2 regions of the Micromonospora sp. NBC_01412 genome follow, and region 2 is predicted to be linked to the other one. Evidence: riboswitches for the same ligand, from Rfam matches in the RefSeq annotation. Region 2 holds a riboswitch; the other holds the start of a gene.
What was found. A riboswitch is a leader RNA that binds a small molecule or an ion and turns the genes downstream of it on or off. The one in region 2 is predicted to bind cobalamin.
Positions count from the first base shown of each region.

Region 1: another riboswitch for cobalamin. It lies ahead of OG617_RS34590 (VWA domain-containing protein); the one in region 2 lies ahead of bluB (5,6-dimethylbenzimidazole synthase).

Region 1 covers NZ_CP109528.1:8,064,850-8,072,500, forward strand. Annotated here, with positions in the region: gene OG617_RS34565 (sulfite reductase subunit beta) at 1-244, shown strand, start outside; gene OG617_RS34570 (precorrin-8X methylmutase) at 241-906, shown strand; gene OG617_RS34575 (precorrin-2 C(20)-methyltransferase) at 903-2,405, shown strand; gene cobM (precorrin-4 C(11)-methyltransferase) at 2,406-3,161, opposite strand; gene cbiE (precorrin-6y C5,15-methyltransferase (decarboxylating) subunit CbiE) at 3,158-4,354, opposite strand; cobalamin riboswitch at 4,455-4,602, shown strand; gene OG617_RS34590 (VWA domain-containing protein) at 4,648-6,657, shown strand; gene cobO (cob(I)yrinic acid a,c-diamide adenosyltransferase) at 6,657-7,271, shown strand; partial or broken gene OG617_RS34600 (cobyrinate a,c-diamide synthase) at 7,265-7,651, shown strand, end outside.
Region 2 covers NZ_CP109528.1:3,288,649-3,296,299, forward strand. Annotated here, with positions in the region: gene OG617_RS15100 (phytoene/squalene synthase family protein) at 1-532, shown strand, start outside; gene OG617_RS15105 (serine hydrolase domain-containing protein) at 546-1,610, opposite strand; gene OG617_RS15110 (dihydrolipoyl dehydrogenase family protein) at 1,702-3,156, shown strand; gene OG617_RS15115 (crotonase/enoyl-CoA hydratase family protein) at 3,203-3,970, opposite strand; cobalamin riboswitch at 4,096-4,295, shown strand; gene bluB (5,6-dimethylbenzimidazole synthase) at 4,332-4,976, shown strand; gene OG617_RS15125 (hypothetical protein) at 5,045-5,389, shown strand; gene OG617_RS15130 (Rieske 2Fe-2S domain-containing protein) at 5,571-6,422, shown strand; gene OG617_RS15135 (LysM peptidoglycan-binding domain-containing protein) at 6,511-7,651, opposite strand, start outside.

The DNA.
Region 1 (7,651 bases), 3.3 Mb from region 2:
GCCCGGCTCCGGCGCAGCAGTGCTGGGCACCGTGCTCGAGCGTGCTGCGGGGACCCGGGTGAGCACGCCACCGCCCCCGCTTGGCAGGATCGCGCAGGACGACGGCCGGGTCGCACTGCACCTCGCGGTGCCCGACGGCCGGGTGGATGCTCGCCTCATGGACGAGGTCCGCGCCCTCGGTGCCGGCGACCTCGTCGTCACGCCACGGCGCACCCTGCTCGTCCCCGATCTGGAGAATGCATGACTCTCGCCCCACCGACACGCCGCTACGACTACGTCACCGACGGCACGGCGATCTACGCCGACTCGTTCGCCACCATCCGCGCCGAGGCCGACCTGTCGCGCGTCCCGGCCGACGCCGAGAAGGTCGCGGTGCGGATGATCCACGCGTGCGGGCAGACCGACCTGACGCGGGACCTGGTGATCCACCCCGGTCTCGTGACGGCAGCCCGGGCGGCGCTCGATGCGGGGGCGCCGATCCTGACGGACGCGCACATGGTCGCCGCCGGCGTCACCCGCGCCCGGCTGCCCCGCGACAACGAGGTCCGCTGCTTCCTGCGCGAGCCCGAGGTCCCGGCGCTCGCCCGCGAGTGGGGCACGACCCGGTCCGCGGTGGCGGTGTCTCTGTGGGCCGAGCACATCGAGGGTGCCGTCGTCGCGTTCGGCAACGCCCCCACGGCCCTGTTCCACCTGCTGGAGATGCTGCGTGACGGTGCCCCGCGTCCGGCCGCGATCATCGGCACGCCGGTGGGTTTCATCGGTGCGGCCGAGTCCAAGCAGGCGCTCATCGACCTCGCCGCCGACGCACCCGGGCTCGACGTGCCGTACCTCGTGGTGACCGGGCGTCGCGGCGGCTCGGCGATGGCCGCCTCGGCGCTCAACGCCCTGGCGCAGGAGGCGGAGTGAGCGGGCGGCTGTTCGGCGTCGGGGTCGGCCCGGGGGATCCCGAGCTCGTCACGCTGAAGGCCGCCCGGCTGATCGGCGCGGCGGACGTCGTCGCCTACCACCAGGGCGTCGGCAAGCAGTCCAACGCGCGCCGCATCGCCGCCGGTCTGCTCCCGGACGACGTGATCGAGGAGGCGCTCGTCTACCCGGTGACGACGGAGACCACCGACCACCCGGGCGGGTACGCCGGCGCGATGGCGGACTTCTACGCCGAGTGTGGCGAGCGGCTCCGCGCACACCTGAGGGCGGGCCGCGACGTCGTCGTACTGGCCGAGGGCGACCCGATGCTCTACGGCTCGTTCATGTACCTGCACGACCGGCTCGCGGACGAGTTCGAGACGCAGGTCGTCGCAGGTGTGCCCGCTTTTGCGGCCGCCACGGCCACGACCGCCCTGCCCCTGGTCCGGCAGACCGACGTGCTGACCGTGCTGCCCGGCACGCTTCCCGAGCCGGAGTTGGCCCGGCGCCTCGCCGACACCGACGGCGCCGTGATCATGAAGCTCGGCCGCACGTTCGCCAAGGTCCGCTCGGCACTCGAGCAGGCCGGACGCGTCGAGGGGTCCTGGTACGTCGAGCGGGCGTCGATGGACACCGAGCGGGTGCTCCCGGTCGTCGACGTGGACCCCGAGACGGTGCCGTACTTCTCGATCGTCCTGGTCCCCGGCGACACCCGTCCCGGTGTGGCGCGCTACGACCGCTCGGCGAGCGAGGTCGCCGAGCCCATCGCCGGTGCCGAAGTCGTCGTCGTGGGCCTCGGTCCCGGTCCCGACCAGTGGCTCTCCCCCGAGGCGTCGCAGGTGCTCGCCGAGGTCGGCCACGTCATCGGCTACGGACCATATGTCCAGCGCGTCCCGCAGCGCCCGGGCCTGGTGCGTCACGCGTCCGGCAACACGGTTGAGGTGGACCGAGCCCGCGAGGCGCTCGAGCTGGCGCTCGCCGGTGAGCGCGTCGCGGTCGTCTCCGGCGGCGACGCGGGCATCTTCGGCATGGCGTCGGCGGTGTTCGAGGCTGCGGAGGACCCGCGCTACGCGGACGTCGCCGTGCGTGTCGTGCCCGGAATCTCTGCCGTCCAAGCGGTCGCGGCGCGGGCCGGCGCCCCCATCGGCGCTGACTTCGCGGTGATGAGTCTGTCGGACCGGCTCAAGCCCTGGGACGTCGTGGTGAAGCGGCTACGCGCCGTCGCCGAGGCGGACCTCGTGCTCGCCCTCTACAACCCGCGGTCTCGCTCGCGCACCGAGCAGGTCGCGCAGGCCCGAGCAGTGCTGCTGGAGCACAAGTCGCCCGAGACCGTCGTAGTCGTGGGTCGCGACGTCGGCCGCGCCGGGGAGAGCCTCACCGTGACGACGCTGGGCGAACTCGACCCCGAGACCATCGACATGAAGTGCCTGCTGCTCGTCGGCGCCTCGTCAACGCGCGTCACCGCGGCCGGACGTGTCTGGAGCCCGCGCTTCGTCGCCTAGTCAGCCGCGGGAGCGACGTTCGCGGCTGGCGGCGTACAGGAACGACTCGCCGCCGCGGACGTCGGGAGCCAGCGCGGGGCCGACCAGGATGACCGCGGCCTGGCGCAGGCCCGCGGCCTCGACCTGGTCGCCGATGTCGGCCAGCGTGCCGCGCAGGACGAGCTGATCCGGCTGCGTCGCCTTGGACACGACGACGACCGGGCACCCGTCGCCGTAGTGCTCGGCCAGCTCGGCGGCCAACTCGCGGCTGCGAGTGATGGCCAGGTGCAGGGCCAGGGTCGCGCCGGTCGCGGCGAACGCGGCGAGCTTCTCCCCCGGCGGCATGGCCGTGGAACGGGCCTGAGCGCGGGTGAGCACGACCGACTGGGCGAGCTCGGGGACGGTCAGCTCGGCGCCGACGATCGCCGCGGCAGCCGCGTAGGCCGGCACACCGGGCGTGATGTCCCACGGGACCTGCGCCGCGTCGAGCCGGCGTGCCTGCTCATGGACTGCGGAGTACAGCGACGGGTCGCCCGAGCACAGCCGCACGACCTCCAGCCCGTCGGCGTGCGCCTGCACCAGGTGGACGGTGATCTCGTCCAGGTCGAGGTGCTGGGTGTCGACCAGCCGGGCGTCGTCACGGCAGTGGCCGAGCACGTCGGCGTCGAGGTAGGTGCCCGCGTACAGGCACACGTCCGCGGCCTCGAGCAGGCGCACCGCGCGCAGCGTGAGCAGGTCGGCGGCACCGGGTCCGGCCCCGACGAAATGGACGGTCATGACTCTCCCTTGGTGACGGTCCACTGGCTGACGGCCCGCGCGGGCGTCCAGCCGGTGAAGCCGCCGAGCGGCTCGGCGCGCTCGACGTGCAGGCGGACGAGCTCGCCGCCATGGCGACGGTACTGCGCGAGCAGCACGGCCTCGGTCTCGGCCGTGACGCCGTGGACGACGAGCCGGCCACCGGTGCCGAGCGCGTCCCAGCACGCTTCGAGCACGCCGGGGACGGTCGCTCCCCCGCCGACGAACACCGCGTCAGGGCGCTCGAGACCGGCCAGGGCGTCGGGCGCCGAGCCCTCGACGAGCCGCAGGCCGGGGACGCCGAGCGAGGCGGCGTTGCGGCGCACGAGCGCGGCGCGGTCGGCGCGGGACTCGATCGCGATCGTCCGCGCCGTCGGCCAGGCGCGCATCCACTCCACGCCGATCGAGCCGCTGCCGGCGCCGACGTCCCACAGCAGCTGACCGGGAGCGGGCGCGAGCCGGGCCAGGGCGCTGGCACGCAGGTCGCGCTTGGTGATCTGCCCGGCGTGCTCGAACGCGTCGTCGGGAAGCACCCCGCCCGCGGCCCAGCCCGGTCCGGTGCCGCGGATTACGACGGCCAGGACGTTCAGCCGGGGCACGTCCACGACGTTCCACGAAGCCGCGGTCGACTCGGCACGCGACTCACCCGCGGCGCCGAGGTCGCCGAGCACGACCAGCCTGGACTCTCCCCAGCCGAGTCCGGTGAGCAGCGCAGCGACGGCGGCCGGCGTCGTCTCGTCGCTGGAGAGCACGAGCAGCCGCCGCCCGGGTGCGAGCGCGGGGACGACGAGGTGCACGTCGCGGCCGACCAGGCTCACCGTTGTGACGGACTCCGCCGGCCACCCGAGACGTGCCCGGGCGAGCGCCACGGAGGAGACCGCGGGCACGATCGTCACCCGTTCCGGGCCCAGGACGTCCAGCAGTGTCGTGCCGACGCCCGACAGGAGCGGGTCGCCCGACGCCAGCACGACAACGGGCCTGCGTGCGGCGCCCAGCAGGCCCGGCAGATTCTCACGCAGCGGCGACGGCCACGCCACGCGCTCCTGGCCATCGACCGGCGGCACCGCATCGAGGTGCCGGGCCCCGCCGAGCAGCGTCGCAGCCCCGTGCACCAGCGTCCGAGACGGCTCCGGCAAGCCCGCCCAGCCGTCGGCCCCGAGCCCGACAACGGTCACGTGCGCCTCCATGGCAGTGCACCCTAGCCCGCCCCGCCCTGCCCGGCCCGGCCCGGCCCGGCCGCCGGACCGCTGCCGGGGCCGTCAGGACGGCGTCTAGGGTGATGCGAAGGTTCGAGGTGCCCCACGGCCGATATGGCCACGGGGAGAATCTGGGAAGCCGGTGAGAATCCGGCACAGGGCCCGCTGCGGTGACTCAGGCACAGACCTGGGAAGTCCGAAGACCGGCCTCGATCCGAGCCGCGACGCGTCCGCGTCGTGGACGGTCATGGCAGATCGAGCGGGAGCCCTACATGCCAGCGCAGTACCCCTTTTGTGCCGTCGTCGGCTCCGACGACATGACTCTCGCCCTCACCCTGGTCGCGATCGACCCGCTCATCGGCGGCGTCCTGGTCCGCGGGGAGAAGGGCACCGCCAAGACCACCACCGTGCGCGGCCTCGCCGAGGTGCTGCCGCTGGTGCGGACGTATGCGGGCGACCGGTTCTCGGTCGACCCGGACGATTCCCTGGCAGTCTGCCCCGACGGGCCCATCGACGCGTCCACGCCCGTCGTCGAGCGGCCGGTGCGGCTCGTCGAGCTGCCCGTCGGTGCGAGCGACGACCGAGTGACGGGCTCCCTCAAGCTCGACGCGGCGCTGCGCGACGGCGTAGTGGCGTTCGAGCCGGGCCTGCTCGCCCGAGCCCATCGCGGCCTGCTCTACGTCGACGAGGTCAACCTGCTGCACGACCACCTCGTCGATCTGCTGCTCGACGCGGCGGCGACCGGCCGGGTCAGCGTGGAGCGCGACGGCGTCTCGGTCGAGCACGCCTCCCGGTTCGTGCTGATCGGCACGATGAACCCCGAGGAGGGCGAGCTGCGCCCGCAGCTGCTCGACCGGTTCGGTTTGACCGTCGAGGTCGCCGCACCGCGCGACCCCGCCCTGCGGGTGGAGGTCGTGCGTCGCCGGCTGGCGTTCGACGCCGACCCGGAGGGCTTCGCCGCACGCTGGGCCGGCGAACAGGACGCCCTGCGTACGCGGCTGGCCGCGGCGCGGCGGCTCGTGCCGGACGTCGTGCTCGACGACGAGACGCTCACGACCATCGCCGAGGTGTGCGCCGCGTTCGACGTCGACGGCCTACGCGCGGACCTCGTCACCGCCCGCACCGCCGCGGCGCACGCCGCCTGGCAGGGACGCACGCACGTGACCCGCGAGGACGTCCGCGTCGCCGCCCGTCTCGCGTTGCCGCACCGCCGGCGTCGCAACCCGTTCGACGAGCCCGGCCTGGACGAGGACCGGCTCGACGACCTGCTGGGCAACGACGACCTCGACCCTGGACCGGACGGGCCCGACGACGGCCCCGGTGGTCCCGGCGGCGGGCCGCCGGACGACGCCCCGCAGGACGGCCAGTCCCGGGACGCCCACGACTCCCACCCCGGAGGATCGCCCGCGCCGGACAACGCGCCGCAGCCTGCCGTTGCCGGATCGGTCGCGTCCGCCGGCGAGCCGGCACGCGCCCGCCTGCTCGTCGTACGGGGCACCGGCGAGGGCCAGGCCGGCCGCCGGTCCCGGGCCCGCACGCCTCAGGGCCGGGTCGTCGGGCAGCAGCGCGGAGCCCCCGTTGCCAGCCGCCTGCACCTGCCGGGCACCATCACCGCGGCGGCACCGCACCAGCGTTCCCGTGGCGGATTGGCCGAGGGCCGCGGTCTCGTCTTCGCCCCGGGCGACCTGCGTCGCGCAGAAACCGTCGGGCGGGAGTCGAACCTCGTCCTGCTGTGCGTCGACGCGTCCGGCTCGATGGCCGCGCGACGCCGCATGGAGCAGGTCAAGACCGCCGTGCTCGCGCTGCTGCTGGACGCCTACCGACGTCGTGACAAGGTCGCGCTGGTGACGTTCCGCCAGCGCGCCGCCCACGTCGCCCTGCCGCCGACCGGGTCCGTCGATGTCGCCTCCCGGCGCCTGGCCGACCTGCCGGCCGGCGGGCGGACGCCACTCGCCGAGGGCCTGGAACGGTCTGCGGAGGTGCTGCGCCGCGAGGCGCTGCGCGACCCGTCCCGCCGGCCGCTGCTGGTCGTGGTGACCGACGGCCGTGCGACCTTCGGGCCGGACGCGCTCGGTCGTGCCCACCGCGCCGCGGCGCACCTGGCCGCTTCCGGCGTGCAGAGCGTCGTGGTCGACTGCGAGACCGGACGGTTCCGGCTCGGCCTTGCCGCGCAGCTGGCCGCAAACCTGCAGGCCGAGCACGTGCCGCTCGGTGAGGTGACCGCCGACGGGCTCACCAACGTCGTCCACGCGGCGACCGCGCCGCGCGAGGGGGTGGCCTGATGCCGCAGGGCAAGCCGCTGGTCGTCCCGGACGACGGCATCAGCACCCGTGCACGGCGCAACCGGCCGCTGCTGATGGTCCACACCGGCAACGGCAAGGGCAAGTCGACCGCCGCCTTCGGCCTGGCCATACGCGCCTGGAACCAGGGCTGGGACATCGGGGTTTTCCAGTTCGTCAAGTCGGCCAAGTGGCGCATCGGGGAGCAGACGGTGCTCGAACGGCTCGGCCGCCTGCACGAGGAGACCGGCGAGGGCGGGCCCGTCGAGTGGCACAAGATGGGCTCGGGGTGGTCCTGGAGCCGCAAGAGCGGCACCGAGGCGGACCATGCCGCTGACGCCGCCGAGGGCTGGGCGGAGGTGAAGCGGCGCATCCAGGCCGAGCGGCACCAGCTGTACGTCCTGGACGAGTTCACCTACCCGATGCAGTGGGGCTGGGTCGATGTCGACGACGTCGTGGAGACGCTCGCCAACCGTCCTGGCCGCCAGCACGTCGTCGTCACCGGACGCCGCGCCGACCCCCGCCTCGTCGCGGCGGCCGACCTGGTGACCGAGATGCTGCACGTCAAGCACCCGATGGACGTCGGCCAGAAGGGTCAGCGAGGCATCGAGTGGTGAGGCTGCCGCGCGTGCTGCTCGCGGCACCGGCCTCCGGCCACGGCAAGACCACGGTCGCGACCGGGCTCATGGCCGCGCTGGCCGCCCGCGGGCATGCCGTCTCGGGGCACAAGGTCGGGCCCGACTACATCGACCCCGGCTACCACGCGCTGGCCACCGGACGCCCGGGCCGCAACCTCGACCCGCACCTGACCGACCCCTCGCTCGTGGTCCCGCTGCTGCTTCACGGCGCCCGGGACGCGGACGTCGCGGTCGTCGAGGGGGTCATGGGTCTGTTCGACGGCCGCATCGGCGGCGACGGGTTCGCCTCCACCGCCCACGTCGCGACGCTCACCCGGACGCCGGTCGTCCTGGTCGTGGACATCTCGCACGCCTCGCGC
Region 2 (7,651 bases):
GGAAGGCTCGGCCGCCGTCATCGGCACCATGATGCTGCCGATCCTCGGCAGCTCCGACCCCGCCGCCGCCCGGGAGCCCGCCCGCCAGCTCGGCCTCGCCTTCCAGCTCACCAACTTCATCCGGGACGTGGCCGAGGACCTGGCGCGCGGCCGGACGTACCTGCCGGACGAGGACCTGGTCAAGTTCGACGTCACCCGCGAGGACCTGCGCGCCGCCGCCGCGCGCCGCCGCGCCAGCCCGAAGATCCGCGAGCTGATCGAGTACGAGGTGACCCGCGCCCAAGCCCACTACGAGGCCGCCGCCCCGGGCGTCACCCTGCTCTCGCCCGCCTCTCAGGCCTGCATGCGTACCGCATACGTGCTCTACGGCGGCATCCTCGACGAGGTGGCCGCCCAGGACTACGACGTGTTCACCCGGCGGGCGCTGGTGCCCCGGCGGCGGCGGATGGCCGTCGCCGGGCGGGCCCTGCTCACCCCGGCCGGCACCTCGGTCGTGGTCCCCGGGCCGGGCCTGGCGGGTGGCGTGGCCTGATCCCGGTGCCTCGTCACAGGCAGGAGTGCAGCGCCTCCACCAGCTCTTCGACCCGGTCGTGTTCGGCGAGCCTGGCGGTGGCGTACGCGAACGTGTAGCCCCGTTCCGGGTCGGCCCAGGCGGCGCTGCCGCCGATCCCGCCCATGCCCCAGCTCCCGTCCGGCTCCCGCTGCATGCCCAGCGTCCAGCAGGCCCGGCGGCCCAGGACCAGGTCCGGGCCGTCGTACTGTGTCCGGGTCGCCTCGGTGACCAGGTCCGGCCCGAACAGGCGCACCCCGTCCAGTACGCCGCCCGCCAGCAGGCCGGCGTAGAGGCGGGCCAGGCCGGCTGCGGTGCCGTGCAGGTTCACCGCCGGCACCTCCGCGCCCCGCCACAGCGGGCTGTTCAGCACCGCCAGGTCCAGCCCGCCCGCCGGGTTGCCCAGCGCCCGCGCCCACAGCGACCCCGGCTCGCCCAGCGCCCGGGCCGGCCAGCCCGGATCGGCGTACGACAGCTCGGCGCACCGCCGCTGGTCCGCCGCGCCCAGGCCGAAGGCCAGGTCGAGCCGCCACGGTCCGGCGATCTCCTCGGCCAGGAACCGGCCCACCGGCCGCCCGTCCACCCGCCGCACCAGCTCGCCCACCAGGTGCCCGTACGTCCAGGCGTGCTCGCCCGAGACCGTCCCCGGCTCCCACTCCGGCTCGGCGGCGGCCAGGTCGGCGCAGAGCAGGTCCCAGTCGGCGACCGCCCCGGCCGGCCGGGGCACCGGGAACGCCGGCAGCCCGGCGGTGTGGCTGAGCACCTGCCGGACGGTGGCCGGGGCACGGAACCCCGGCCAGTGGTCGGCGACCGGGTCGTCGAGGTCGAGCCGGCCCCGGTCGACGAGCGCCAGCAGGCACAGCGCGGCCAGCGGCTTGCCGACCGAGTAGACGTTGACCAGGGTGTCCGGCGCCCACTGCCGATCCGGCCGGCTGGCACCGGCGACGAGGTCGACGACCGGCCGGCCGTCGTACCAGACGGCGAGGCCGGCCCCCGTCTCCCGGCCGGCGGAGAACAGGTCGTGGAAGCAGTCCCGGACTGGGCCGAAGTGTGGGCGCATCCGGCCACGGTAGGGGAAACGCGCGGGCGCCGGCACGGCGACACGGTGCGGTGCGATGGTCGCCGGTCGCGCCGTGCGGAATGCTGGCGGCATGGCGGAACCGGAACCGGAACTGGTGGACGTGGTCGTGGTCGGGCTCGGCGTCGGCGGCGAGGAGGTCGCCGGGCGGCTCGCCGAGGCGGGCCTCGACGTCGTCGGCGTCGAGCGGAGCCTGGTCGGCGGGGAGTGCCCGTACTGGGGGTGCATCCCGAGCAAGATGATGATCCGGGCGGCGAACGCGGTCGCCGAGGCCCGGCGGGTCAACGAGTTCGCTGGCGCGGCCCAGGTCCAGCCGGACTGGGCGCCGGTGGCGAAGCGGATCCGTGCGGAGGCCACCGACACCTGGGACGACCGGGTCGCCGTGGAACGGTTCACCGGCAAGGGCGGCCGGTTCGTGCGTGGCAGCGGCCGGCTCGACGGCCCCGGCCGGGTACGCGTCGGCGACCAGGTCTTCCAGGCCCGGCACGGGATCGTGCTCGGCACCGGCACCCGGCCCTCCGTGCCGCCGATCGCCGGGCTCGCCGACACGCCGTACTGGACGAACCACCAGGCCGTCGAGGTCGAGGAGTTGCCCGGGTCGCTGCTCGTGCTCGGCGGCGGCGCGATCGGGCTGGAGCTGGCCCAGGTCTTCGCCCGGTTCGGGGTGGCGGTGACGGTGGTGGAGGCGGCGGACCGGGTGCTCGCCGTCGAGGAGCCCGAGGCGTCCGAGGTGGCTGCCGCCGCGCTGCGCGCGGACGGGGTGCGGATCTCCACCGGGGTGAAGGCCGAGCGGGTCGACCACGACGGGCAGGCGTTCACGCTGGTCGCGGCCGGCGGCGTCGAGTTCACCGCCGAGAGGCTGCTGGTGGTGACGGGCCGGCGGGCGCACCTCGGCGAGCTGGGGCTGGACGGTGTCGGGGTCGACCCGTCCCAGCGGTACCTCGCCGTCGACGACCGGATGCGCGCCGCCGAGGGCCTCTGGGCGGTCGGCGACCTGACCGGCGAGGGCGCGTTCACCCACATCGCCATGTACCAGGCGGCCATCGTGGTGGCCGACATGCTCGACCACGTCCGGCGGGCACGATCCGGCCCGGACGCCAGCGGCACCGCCAGCGCTGGCGGCGGAGCGGCGAGCACGGCGGGGGCCGGGATCGCCGGCGGCGTGCCGCACGCCGACTACCGGGCGCTGCCCCGGGTCACCTTCACCGACCCCGAGGTGGGCGCGGTCGGGCTGACCGAGCGGCAGGCCCGCGAGCGGGGCATCAACGTGCAGGTCGGCGTGAGCCAGCTCGGCTCGTCCACCCGGGGCTGGATCCACCGGGCCGACGGACTGATCAAGCTGGTCGCCGACGCCGACCGGGGCGTGCTGGTCGGCGCGACCTCGGTCGGCCCGGCCGGCGGGGAGGTGCTGTCGGGCCTGGTGGTGGCGATGCACGCGGCGGTCCCGCTGCCCCAGCTCCGGAACATGATCTACGCGTACCCGACGTTCCACCGCGCCATCGAGGACGCCCTGCGCAACCTGAGGTAGTGCCGACGTCCGACGCGCGCGGGTCGTGCCGGTGCGGTACGGGCGGTCAGGGAGACGCGGGCGCGCCGTGCCGGCCGGCGCCCGCGGCGAAGCGGGCCGCGCCCGCCGCCGCGTCGGCCGCCAGCGACTCCGCGCCGTGGGCCAGCTCGACCGCGAGGGCCTCCGGCTCGGTCAGGTTGGCCCCGGCCAGCACCGCCGCCCGGTCGTTGCGCAGGCAGGTCTGCGGGTGGCGGGCGATCCCGGCGGCCAGCCGCTCGGCCTCCGCCCGGGCCTCACCCGGCGCGGCCAGCCGGTTCACCAGACCCATCGCGTACGCCTCCTCGGCCGGCACCGGTCGGCCGGTGAGGATCAGGTCCATCGCCCGGCTCTCGCCGATCAGCCTGGGCAGCCGGAAGGTCCCCCCGTCGACCAGCGGCACCCCCCAGCGCCGGCAGAAGACCCCGAGCACCACGTCGGACTCGGCCACCCGCAGGTCGCACCAGAGGGCCAGCTCCAGCCCGCCGGCCACGGCGTACCCGGAGATCGCCGCGATCACCGGCTTGGACAGCCGCATCCGCGTCGGGCCCATCGGGCCGTCGCCGTCGGGCTCGACCCGGTTGCCGCTGGGGGTGCCGATCGCCTTCAGGTCCGCCCCGGCGCAGAACGTCCCGCCCGCCCCCCAGAGCACGGCCACCGCCGCCTCCGGGTCGGCCTCGAAGGCGCGGAACGCGTCGGCCAGGGCCCGGGCGGTCGGCCCGTCCACGGCGTTGCGGGCCGCCGGCCGGTCCAGGATCACCGTGGTCACGGCCCCGGCGCGTTCGACCCGTACCCCCATCGGCGTCCCTCCCGGTCGGGCGGCTCGGCCCTCGGCCGCACCCTTCGGCTGGTGGCGTCCGCCCCGACATCGACCGTAGCGGCCCGTCCGTCCCGACGGCACACGGGCGGGGCGTTAGCATCGGCGACGGCACGATCATGTGAGGTGCCCCGCGCCTGCGGGGAGAATCGGGAAGCCGGTGGGAATCCGGCACGGGCCCGCCGCGGTGACCGGGGAGCCGCCGTCCACGCGCGTCACGCGCAGCCACTGGCCGCACGGCTGGGAAGGCGGACGGTTGGGCGTCGATCCGGGAGTCCGAAGACCGGCCTCGCGTCGGGTGCCCACCTCCCAACGGTGGGCCGAGCGCAGCGGGAGCCTGCCTGTGGACATCTACGACACCATCCACCGCCGCCGGGACGTCCGGGCCGAGTTCACCGGGGAGCCGGTGCCGGCGGACACCCTGCACCGGATCCTCGACGCGGCGCACGCCGCGCCCAGCGTCGGCTACTCGCAGCCGTGGGACTTCGTCCTGGTCCGGGACGCCGGGACCCGCAGCCGGTTCCACGAGCACGTCCAGGTCGAACGGGACACGTTCGCCGCCACCCTCGACGGCGAGGCGGCCGAGCGGTTCGCCCGGATCAAGATCGACGGAGTGCTGGAGTCGACCCTGTCGATCGTGGTCACCTACGACCCGGCGCGGGGTGGCCCGGCCGTCCTCGGGCGGCACGCCATCGCCGACGCCGGGCTCTACTCGGTCTGCCTGGCCATCCAGAACCTGTGGCTCGCCGCCACCGCCGAGGGGCTCGGCGTCGGCTGGGTCTCCTTCTACCGGGAGCCGTTCCTGGCCGGGCTGCTCGGCATCCCGGACGGCATCCGGCCGGTGGCGTGGCTCTGCCTCGGACCGGTCACCCACCTGGCGACCGTGCCGGACCTGGAACGACACGGCTGGCGGCGGAAGCGCCCCCTCGCCGAGGCGGTGCACCACGACCGTTGGGCGGCAACCGACCGGCGAACGGTTGATTCATGAACCTCGATTACTGAGATAGCGTGACCATCACTCTCAGTTCTCAACCCGCTACGTTCGGGAGGATCTTCATGCGTGCCACCGTCAGGGTCCTGCTCGCCTCCGTCCTCACCACCCTCGGCCTGACCGTCGCCGTCGCCACCCCGGCCCTGGCCAGCGCCCCCGCGCCCTTCTGCGAGTCCGGCGCGTCGCAGTTCTACTGCGACGCCACCAGCACCGGCACGACGACCTGGACGGTCACCTGGTACTCCGGCAGCGTCGGGACCTTCACGACCGCCGGACCGACCCTCTTCGCTGGCTGCCCCTTCTCCAACATCGGCCTGCCGGTGCGGGTCAACTACAGCTACTTCGACGGCAGCGTGACCCAGTACAGCGACACCGGTAGGTTCACCTGCCGCAGCGGCCCTTGGCAATAGCGGCCGGGTCCCGCGCCGCCGGCCGGTCGGCGGCGCGGGACCCCACCGCCGGCACCCCGGACTGGTGACGTGCGGATACGGCGGTGCCGGCCGCGTCCCCGGACTGCCGGTCGACACGTACGGCGACGGGCTCGTCACCGTCGACCGGTTTGCGCCCGCTCCTGCCGGGAAGTCGGACGGGATGCGGGCACTCTTGACGAGAATCGAACAGAATTCGGCGCTGGACGGGGTCGGGGACCGGCTGCAGCGCGCCGTCCAGGCCACCATCCGCCCGCAGCGGGTGCGCGACCTGCTGCACGGCGTCTTCCTCGGGCATCCGCTGCACCCGGCGCTCGTGCAGGTGCCGGTGGGCGCCTGGATCAGCGCCGCCGTGCTCGACCTCATGCCCGGCCAGCGTCGGGCGGCCACCACACTGGTCGGGCTGGGCACCGTCGGCGCCCTCCCGGCGGCGGTCGCCGGGCTGAACGACTGGGCGGCCCTCGCCCGGGACCAGCGCCGGATCGGCCTGGTGCACGCCGCCTCCACCACCGTCGGCCTGGCCCTGTACGCGGGCTCGCTGGCCGCCCGGCTGCGTGGGCGGCACGGGACCGGGCGGGCGCTGGCGTACCTCGGGCTGACCGCGGCGAGCGCGGGGGCGTACATCGGGGGGCACCTGGCGTACAAGCAGGGGGCCCAGGTCAACCAGAGCGTGCCCGAGCTGCACCGGATCAGCGACGGTTGGCACCCGCTGGCGGACCTGGCCGGGCTGCCGCAGCGGAGGCTGGTCACCCGCGAGATGGACGACGTCTCGGTGATCCTCTACCGGCACGGCGACGAGGTCACCGTGATGCTGGAGCGCTGCCCGCACCAGGGCGGCCCGCTCGGCGAGGGCGAGGTCACCGAGATCGGCGGGCACGCCTGCGTGGTCTGCCCATGGCACGGCAGCACGTTCCGGCTCAACGGCGGCGAGGTCATGCACGGGCCGTCCGGGAACGACCAGCAGATCCTGCCGACCCGAGTGATCGACGGGGTGTTGCAGGCCCGGCTGCCCTGAAGCTTCCCGCGCCGGTCGCGCCGCCGCTCCCGCCGGGTCGGGCGCGGCACTCCGCTGTGGGCCGGACCCGGCGACGGGGCGGCCGGCGTCAGTTCCGGCGGTGCCGGCCGGAGACCAGGGACCGCGCGCCGGCGGCGGCCCGGGCGATGCCCGGGCGGCGGCGCAGCCCGAGGACCGCGCCGATCTGCGCCCCGACGATGCTGGCCACGGCGAGCACCGCCGAGACCGCGAGCGGGCGGTTCAACTGGTCCTCCTCGCTCGCCCGGGACGCCCCGGCGGCCAGCGCCGGCTGCGACCCGGAGGGCGGCTGGCCCACCTGCTGGGTGCTGCGGGTGGACTCGGCCGACGGCTGGGTGGTCGACGGTGCGGGTGCCGGGCGGGTGGCCCGCGGCGTCGCGGCCGGCGGCGTCGCCGGGGTCGCCGGGGTCGCGGGCGCTTCGGCGGCGGCCGGCGGGGTGGCCGGGGCTGCCGGCGGGGGAGTGACCGCGCCGCCGGGGGTGGGGGCCGTGGGCCGGGCCACCAGCCGGCCGGTGGCGTGCGTACGGGCCCCGGCGTCGCCCGCGCCGTCGGGCAGCCTGATGAGCTGCCCCGGGCGGATCCGGTCGGGGTCGTGCAGCCGGTTCAGCTTCGCCACGTCCCGGTACCGGTCGAAGTCGTCGAGGTAGCGCTCGGAAATCTCGCCCAGGTAGTCGCCCTTCGCCACCCGGTACACCGCCGGCTCCACCGGCTCGGGGAGCTGGGCCGTCGTGGTGACCACGACCGGCGGCGCCGTCCGCGCGCCGACCGGGAGCGTCGCGCTGACCGGCCGCGCCGCCGGGGCCGCCGCGGCGACGGCCGGCTGCGCCGCCGTCGGGTACGGGCCGGCCAGCACCGTCGCCGCGCTGGCCGCGGCCGGGCTCGCCGCAATGATCAGGGCCACCGACCCGACCAGCGCCGCCGCGGCCCGCTGCTGCCGGCTCATGCCGGGCAGCCGGGGTGCCTGCCGGCGCAGCGACTGCGCGCCCAGCTCCACGAGCACCGAGAAGGCGAAGGTGGCCCAGCCGAACCAGCCGACCAGGGCCAGCGCCCGCAGGAAGAGCTGGCCGTCGTCCCGGCTGGTCAGCGTGGCGCCGATCTCGGCGAGGGCGGGTACGTGGTCGGGGAGCGGGTTGCCGGCGAACGCGATCAGCGCCACCGGCCCCCCGACCAGCACCGCGATCAGCACGACCAGCGCGCCGAACCCGGTGAGG